2 regions of the Lactobacillus sp. CA30L genome follow, and region 1 is predicted to be linked to the other one. Evidence: predicted binding sites of a transcription regulator. Region 1 holds the regulator's gene; the other holds the start of a gene.
The links. Region 1 encodes NrdR, which represses ribonucleotide reductase genes. Its sites were predicted from a motif close to ACACNATATATNGTGT; they were not measured.
Positions count from the first base shown of each region.

Region 2: nrdJ (ribonucleoside-triphosphate reductase, adenosylcobalamin-dependent) is a predicted target of NrdR. The motif match lies at 1,567-1,582, and genes of this name have one in related genera.

Region 1 is NZ_JBWXGB010000005.1:148,741-152,955, reverse strand. Features, by position in the region: gene polA (DNA polymerase I) at 1-506, shown strand, start outside; gene mutM (bifunctional DNA-formamidopyrimidine glycosylase/DNA-(apurinic or apyrimidinic site) lyase) at 520-1,350, shown strand; gene coaE (dephospho-CoA kinase) at 1,347-1,964, shown strand; gene nrdR (transcriptional regulator NrdR) at 1,951-2,418, shown strand; gene AC2JF8_RS07295 (DnaD domain protein) at 2,421-3,767, shown strand; gene dnaI (primosomal protein DnaI) at 3,777-4,215, shown strand, end outside.
Region 2 is NZ_JBWXGB010000012.1:2,399-6,613, forward strand. Features, by position in the region: gene nrdJ (ribonucleoside-triphosphate reductase, adenosylcobalamin-dependent) at 1-1,495, opposite strand, end outside; gene AC2JF8_RS09120 (hypothetical protein) at 1,753-1,938, opposite strand; gene AC2JF8_RS09125 (YjjG family noncanonical pyrimidine nucleotidase) at 2,127-2,840, shown strand; gene AC2JF8_RS09130 (pyrroline-5-carboxylate reductase family protein) at 3,064-3,828, shown strand; gene AC2JF8_RS09135 (D-2-hydroxyacid dehydrogenase) at 3,934-4,215, opposite strand, start outside.

The sequences.
Region 1 (4,215 bases):
ACTTCGGGATTGTCTATGGTATTTCCGACTACGGCCTGTCCAAAAACTTGAATATCAGCCGCAAGCAGGCGCAGGAGTTCATTGACAACTACTTTGACCAGTATCCGCAAATCCAGGAGTACATGACGAAGGCGGTGCAAGTGGCGCGCGAAAAGGGTTATGCAGAAACAATCATGCACCGGCGCCGCTACCTGCCAGATATCCACGCCAAGAACTATAACGTTCGTTCATTTGCGGAGCGGACGGCAATTAATTCGCCTATTCAAGGTTCGGCGGCTGATATTATCAAAATTGCGATGATCAATATGCAGCAGAAATTAGATGAGTTGCACCTTAAGACCAAGATGGTGGTGCAGGTGCATGACGAATTGATTTTTGACGTTCCCAAGGATGAGCTTGAAACAATCAAGAAGATTGTGCCCCAGGTCATGCAAGCGGCTGTCCGGCTAGATGTGCCGCTCGTTGCTGATTCGGGGTACGGTCATAATTGGTTTGATGCGAAGTAAGGAGTAGTAGTTAATGCCAGAAATGCCGGAAGTTGAAACAGTGCGCCGGACGCTTGAGCCCCTAGTTAGGGGGAAAACAATCAAAGCGGTTACCTTATGGTACCCTAAAATTATTGCCAGTGATCCGGCTGAGTTTGCCAAGCGGGTGGCGGGACAAAAGATCATCGCGATTGAGCGTTATGCCAAGTACCTCCTGATTCGTCTCACTAAGCAGCTGACCATCGTGTCGCACTTGCGCATGGAGGGCAAGTACCGCTTAGTTGCAGCGGATGAGCCCAAGGGAAAGCACGACCACGTGCAGTTTGCTTTTAGCGATGGGACCGCACTGCGCTACAATGACGTCCGCAAGTTTGGGCGCATGCAATTGGTTGTCACGGGCACGGAAAAGACCGTGACGGGGATCAGCAAGCTGGGCGCTGAACCCAACTCACCCGCGTTTACGGCGGCCTCATTGGCTGCCGGCCTCGGCCGTAAAAAAAAGAGCATCAAAAATGCCCTGCTTGACCAATCTGTCGTTGCTGGTCTGGGCAACATTTACGTCGATGAGGTCTTATGGGAAACCAAGATTCACCCGCTGAGCCAAGCCAATAAAATCAGCAGGTACAAGATTAATAAATTGCACGACAACATTAACGCCCTGATCACGCGGGCAATTGAGAAGCACGGTACCACCGTTCACACCTACCTTGACGCCAACGGCGAAACAGGTGCCTTTCAGAAGATGCTGCAGGTATATGGTCACAAGGGCGAACCGTGCGTTCGGTGTGGCACGCCACTCGAAAAGATTAAGGTCACGGGCCGTGGCACCACGTTCTGCCCGCACTGCCAGGTGCTGTACAAATGACGCTTGTTTTAGGAGTGACGGGCGGCATTGCCAGCGGCAAGAGCACGGCCGATCGCTTTTTTCAGCAAAACAACATCCCCATAATCGACAGCGACCTGATTGCACGCGCCATCCTGGATGTTGACCGTGCCGGGTACCGGGCGGTTGTTAAGCAGTTTGGACCCGCAATCATCCGGCCCGATCGCACAATCGACCGCGCTAAGCTGGGGCGGCTGGTTTTTGGCAACCAGAACCAGCTGAAAATCTTGGATAGCATCACGCACCCGTTGATTTTTCAGGAAATTCAGGCTAAAATTACGCAAAACAAGCAGGCTGGCGAAGAGCTGGTCATTGTTGATGCGCCCCTGTTGTTTGAAACGGGCGGCCAAAGTTACTGTGACCGGACCCTGCTCATTGCGTTGCCCGCAGACGTGCAGGTCAAGCGGCTGATGCAGCGCGACCACCTGACTCAGGATGCGGCGCTTGCACGGATTCACAGTCAGATGCCACTGGTCAAAAAGGAAAAGCTGGCCGATTATGTTGTCTTCAATACGGGTACGATAGAAGATTTAGAGGCCGAACTAAGAAAGCTGCTAGTGCAGATTAAAGAGGAGGACCAACATGGAATGTCCTAATTGCCGTGAGAATGCTTCGCGGGTAATCGATTCGCGTCCGAGTGACGAAAACCGCGCGATCAGACGGCGCCGGGAATGTGAAAATTGCGGTTACCGTTTCACCACTTTTGAACGGGTGGAAACCACGCCGCTGCTCGTGATCAAGAATGACGGGACGCGCGAGCCCTTCAACCGCAAAAAAATCCTCCACGGCGTGATGGCAGCGGGGCAGAAGCGTCCGATTACCAGCGTCCAGTTTGAACAGCTGGTCGACCATGTTGAAAACAAAATCAGAAAGCAGGGCGTCAGCGAAATTTCTTCCAAGAAAATCGGGCAGGTCGTGATGGATGAGCTGGCCGAAATTGACGACGTTGCCTACATCCGCTTCGCCTCGATCTACCGTGAATTCAAGGACATGTCGAGTTTCATGAAGACGATGGAAGACATGATTGCCAAACGGGAGAAAGAAAGTTAGCCATGGTCAAGCAACCCAATCCCAAGCAGCCCTTTTTTATTACCAATCGCGTAGACCTTTCCGCCCGCGACGTGCGTACGCTGGTTAGGCTGTACCAGCCCCTCGTTGGTGCACTGGCGCTTGCCCTCTATCTTACTCTGAACGAGGACTACGACCACGACGAGATGCTGTCGGAGGCCAGGGGGATTTATGCCCTGCAGGAACAGCTGGATTGCGATATCAAGAAGCTGTTTGGAGCGCTGCGCAGGCTTGAGGCCGTTGGGCTGGTTGAAACCCGCGTCCTTGACAACAAGGTCATGGGGAAGGTGCTTGCCTTTCGCCTGACCATTGTTCCCAGCAGCAGCGAGTTCTTTGCGACCGCTCTTTTGGCCAGCCTGCTGAAGGAAAAGGTCGGCGTCAGTGCCTTTCAAAAATTGAGCCGCGACTTTGCCCGTGAAGGCAAGAAGAATGAGCACCAGGTTAACGGCTTGAACGAAGCTGAAAATGTTTCTGCTTCCTTTATGGAAGTGTTCCGTCTGCCTGAGGAAGAAGCAATCGACCCATCGCCGGACGTCAAGCAGGCCGCACGGGAAAATCAGCCGTCTAGTCCCCGCAAAGCCAGCGTTAATGCCGATGACAGCATCGACTGGGACTTCATGAAGCAGCAGTTTGAAATATACCAGATTGCCGGCAGCGAGGTTGACCAGAACCGGGATGCAATCCGGGCCGTAATGCGGACCTATGGCCTGACCGAGCAGGACTTTGTCGACGAGGCGCTGCCGTGTTTGCACGGCGACTACCAGCTGAACATGACCCTGATCAAAGAGACCATCGCCAACACTATCCATGCAGACAGCACGCGCAGGCAGATTATGCAAGACACGCAGGGCGGTTCCGATGCAAAACAAAATAGCACCTTTAGCCCGCGGGACCAGAAGGTCTTGCACCTGGCACAGAACGAGTCGCCCAGTCAGTTTTTGTATAAGCTGAAGACCGAGCGACATGACTACGTTGACGCCAGCGAATACCGGGTGCTCGATGACCTCTATAACCAAAAGGGCATCCCGGCGGAGCTGCTCAACATCTTGACTTACGCCTGCCTCAAGAGTGGCCCCAATGTGTCGTACAGGTTGGCCAACAAGATCCTGCACGACTGGCTGCAGCACGGGGTCAAAAGCGGTGCGCAGGCCATTGAGTACATGATGAAAAGGGAGCAGAATAAGGGACAGTACCAGCGTTACCCGAATAAAAAGCGGGTTGAAAAGGGTACCGACTGGAATAAACACAAGGCAAAGGACAGGACGGATGTTTCAGCGGATGACTTGAAGAAGTTTTTCAAGAAACTTGAGGATCAGACCGGCTTGAATTAGGTGGATATTATGCAATCGATTGGTGATTATATGAAAAAAAATGCTGCGGGTGCAGCCGCTAGTGGCAACCAGGATGCGCTCCGCCAGCAGGTTCTGGCTGCGCCCAAGGTGCGCCAGTTTATTGATGAGCACAGGGACAAGATTACCCCGGAAATGATTGACAAAAGTATGTCGAGCCTCTACGAGTTTTATTCGCAGCAGCACAGACAGGACCCGGTGACCGCGGGATACCGGCCCCAGCTGATTCTGAACGGCAATGCAATCGACCTGCAGTATGTGCCCGATGCCAGCAAGCTTGCACGGGACCACGAGCTCATGGTTAAGCAAAATGTGCAGTTGATCAACCTGCCCAAGAGCCTGCATGACGTTAATTTGAGCAAGCTGGAGACCTCTAACGGCCGGATCGATGCGTTGGCGCAGATTCAGCAATTTTTGGCGGGTTATGCCA
Region 2 (4,215 bases), on a different contig from region 1:
TGAAGCCGGTAACGACGCGGTGGCCGAGGTCGTTTAGCAGCCAGTCCTGAATGCCGGACATGGAGACGCCGATCCGGCGGTTCTTGTAGATAATGGAGCGGGAGATTTCCCAGTCGTAGTCGCTGAAGGTTACCCGCTTGGTGTAACGTGCGGCCAGGCCGAAGACCTCCTTCAAATCCCAGCCCTGCTCCTCGGCGATGGCCGGGAAGACCTCGAACAGGTTGCAGGGTTCGCCGTTGGCCAGGGAGATCTCGCCGCACGGGTTGGTTCCTTCGACCTCGCCGTCGATGCCCTCCTGGTAGCCGTCGATAATGCGGCCGTAGTTCCGGGAGAGGTCGAGGTTGACCACGCCGGGTTCGCCGTTTTCCCTAATGCCGTTAGCAATCGGTTCGTAGTCCCTGAACTTGGAGTCAATGGCGACACTATTGTTGGAGGCCCAGCGGTGGTGGTAGAGCTTGTCCTTATCCTGCTTCATGGTGATGAAGTCCTGGTCGTCCTTGGATCCCAGGGCCAGTTCGGCTGACCGGCGCACGTTGCCGGCCACGACGGTCTTGCCGATTAGGTTGCAGATATCGGTGGCATCAACGGAAGTGAGCATGGCAGTGGCCCGGTTGTTGATGATCTGGTTAATATCAAAAAGCATCTCGACCAGTGGCATCGGTCCGGAAGCCGTGCCGCCAAAGCCGTGAATCTTGGCCCCGTATGGCCGGATGTCGCTGATGTCAAGCACCAGCTTGGTCTTGTTTTCGGGGTTGGTGGCCCTAAAGTGCATGTCGATCAGGCGTGCGTTGGCCAGGATCCAGCCCTCGCGCGTGTCGGGCAGTCTGTAGTAGACGTAGTCACTGGCAGCCTTGTTTTCCTGGGCCCACGCGTCTTTATCGCTTGCGCCCAGCTTAACGGACGCATCGTAAGAGGCACTGGACTTGTCAATGATGACGCTTAAGTCGATGCTGTTATCGACGCGGGGGATTTTCTCAATGTTTTCTTTGACAACGGAAAAACCGACGCCGCCCCCCTTCATCAACTGGTCAAAGAGAAAGGAGAAGGGCATTGAAACGGCCAGTTCGTTCTTGCCGATATAATTGGGGATGATGTGACTGTTGCCGTATTTCTGCGGGCGGATCGCGATGAACCAGCAGTTGTTCAGCGAATCACCGGTGCGCTTCTGGTAGTCGGTCCCCGAGACCCACAGGTTGCGGCCCGACGGGGTGGCGGCCAGTCCGTAGACCAGCCTGAAGAGCCTCTGGGCCTCCAGCGTTAGTTCGTCCACGACGTCCTGCGACGGGGAATTTTGCAAGCGGGGGTCAAGGTTAATGTTGCCCTCAATCACTCGCTTGATCGTCTCGTCCCAGTTTTCGGAGCGCTTTTGCTCCGGCAGCCACCTGGCGTAGGTACGCTTGTAGGTGACCCAGCCCAGTTCACCCCAGTGCGGCGTAACGGTTTGTTTCACTCGCTTGATATAGTCCTGACCTAAAGATATTCGCGGATTTTTCATATTCAAAGTCACTCCTCCAAAACTACTAATGTTTCACAGCCACATCATCTATTGCTACACCAAGAACTATAACACAATATCTTGTATTTTCTAAGGGCAGAAAGGAGGATCAAGCTGCGCGAAGAACGGTTGATTTAAAGGCGCGTAAGAATTAAGCCGGCTAAAAAATTTGTAAAAATCATATAGGAATTGGTTAGACTAAAACGCACAATAAGATAAGCCTTATTGTGCGTTAAAATATCTAATTATGCTTGAAATCAGTGCCGAAGCAGCGTGCACCCCAGGCAGATTAAGCCGCCGAGGAGCAGAAGGGGCACAAGCAGGTGAACGAAGAAAAAGAACCCTAACCCGCAAGCCAGCAGGAAAAGAAGGATTTTAAGCAGGCCCACCCCCAGCTTAAAAAACAGCCAGAGAAATCCAAATAACAATAATAATGTAAGCAAGCTTAGCCACCCCTTCCTCTAGAATTAAGGATAATTATAGTACGTTTGGGGCCGGCAGCAGCAATTATCCAGCGAAACTTTAAAAATAATTAATTATACCGCTTACAGCCCTAAAATTGGTATAATGGTCTTCCCACGCTATTAGTGAACGTGCTATTTTGAAAAATGACTGGAAAGGACGAGTTAATTTGCGCTTCAAACAAATAATTTTTGACATCGATGATACGCTGATCGACTTCGCAGCCACGGAAAGCTTTGCCCTGCACAGCCTCTTTAGGGCCCACCGCTGGGTGCTTGACGATGAATTGCAGCGGCGCTACCACGCATACAACCAGGGCCTGTGGCGGCAACTGGAGCAGGGCAAGATCGATTACGACCAGCTCACGCGGACGGTCTTCAGCAGCTTTATCAGGGAAAATCTGCACATTGAAGTTGATGGTCGGGCAATCATGGACGAGTACCGCTCGTACTTTGGCGAGTCCTACCAGCTCCTTCCAGGCGTTAAGGATACGCTGCGCTTTGCCAAGCGGCAGGGCTATAAGCTGACAATCCTGAGCAACGGCGAGGCCTTCATGCAGCGTCACCGCCTTGAACTAGCGGGCATTAGGGATTACTTTGACTTGATTGTCACGTCGGAAGAGGCCGGCTTTTCCAAGCCGGACCAGCGGATCTTTGATTACTTTTTTGCGCACACGAAGATTGGCCCCGCAGAAACGGTCTTCTTCGGCGATGGCCTGCAGTCGGATATCCTCGGGGCGGAGAAGTATGGCTTTGCCAGCGTTTGGTACAACCACCGCCACCGCAAGAACAGCCTGCACCTGCATCCCTTGTGCGAAGTGACCAATTACCCGCAGCTTGTTGGCCTGCTTAAAAATGACTTTCGGGTCAACCGCAAAGTTTGATCTTATTTGTACATAAAGGCGCGTCAATTAAGTATAATTGAGAAGAAGGGCAGGGTGCTTGCTGCGCCAGTAAAGCGCACCTCCTTTGATGATGATATTGAGATAAATAATGGCGTCAAGGACGTCGATTATGGGTCTTGGGGCACGTAGCGGCGCAAGTTGCCGGCGATCCGGATAAGAGTGCTTTTTGATTGGAAAAGCGTTAGTAAAGGGGAATTTGGGAATGAAAGTTGGATTTATTGGTACCGGCAAGATTGGCGGTGCACTCATTAGGGGGCTGATGCACGGCAAAGTGGCGCCAGCGGATATTTACGTTTTTAACGGCGGCCACGAGTCGGCCCAAAAAATTGCGGCAGCTAGTGGCTTGCACTTGGTCGATAACTACGCGGAATTTAACGGGTGCCAGGCGGTTATTGTTGCCGTTGGCGGGCCCGTCACCGACACGATTTTGGACAAACTGGGTCAAAAGTATCACGGCATCATCATGTCAACCGGTGGCGGCAACCTGATTGAGGTTAACAGGAAGCTGCCGGCGGGCTCTTCCTTTGTCAAGATTGTTCCCAACACCCCGGTCCAGATTGGCGAGGGCATCACAGTCGTCAGCTTTGCGCCTGAAGCCAATCAAAACGTACGTGACGCCGTTACGACGCTTTTGTCCTTAACCGGAGACGTGTACGTTGTGCCGGAGGAAAAGGCGGGCATTTATGGTACGGTTGCGGGGTGTACTCCCGCCTACGTTGACTTGATGATCAGTGCCCTGAGCGATGCGGCCGTGCAAAACGGCGTTAAGCGGGCCGAGTCTTACGCCATCATTGAAAAGATGATTTTGGGCACGGCCAAGCTTGCCCTGGCTAGCGAAGAACTGCCGGAAAAGCTAAAGGATGAAGTGACTACCCCGGGTGGAAGCACCATTAAGGGCGTGGTAAAGCTTGAAGAGCTGGGCTTTAGGAACGCGTTGATTCAGGCCATCAACGCCTCGGCCAACTAAAATGCCCGTTTTTGCTGACAAAAAAAGAAGCACCGCAATTTTGCGGTGCTTCTTTGGATAAGTTGTATTTTTTAATGTATTTAAGAAGGGGAATAAGTTTGTGAATTAAAATTCTTTATCTAAGTCAACTGGCGTGTCGGGTTTTTCGCCCAAGATCAGTTTCAGGTTGTTGTCAAAAGCCTTGACGACCATGTTGCGGACCGCATGGGTCGTGTAGAAGGCGGTGTGTGGCGTCACCAAAACGTTCGGCCGTGCAATGAGGTCAGCCAGGCGCTTGTCCGGCAGTTCCTTGGTGCTAAAGTCACTGTTGAAGATGCCGACCTCGTTTTCGTAAGTGTCCATCACGAAACCAAAAATCTTGCCTGTGTCTAACCCACGCACAATGGC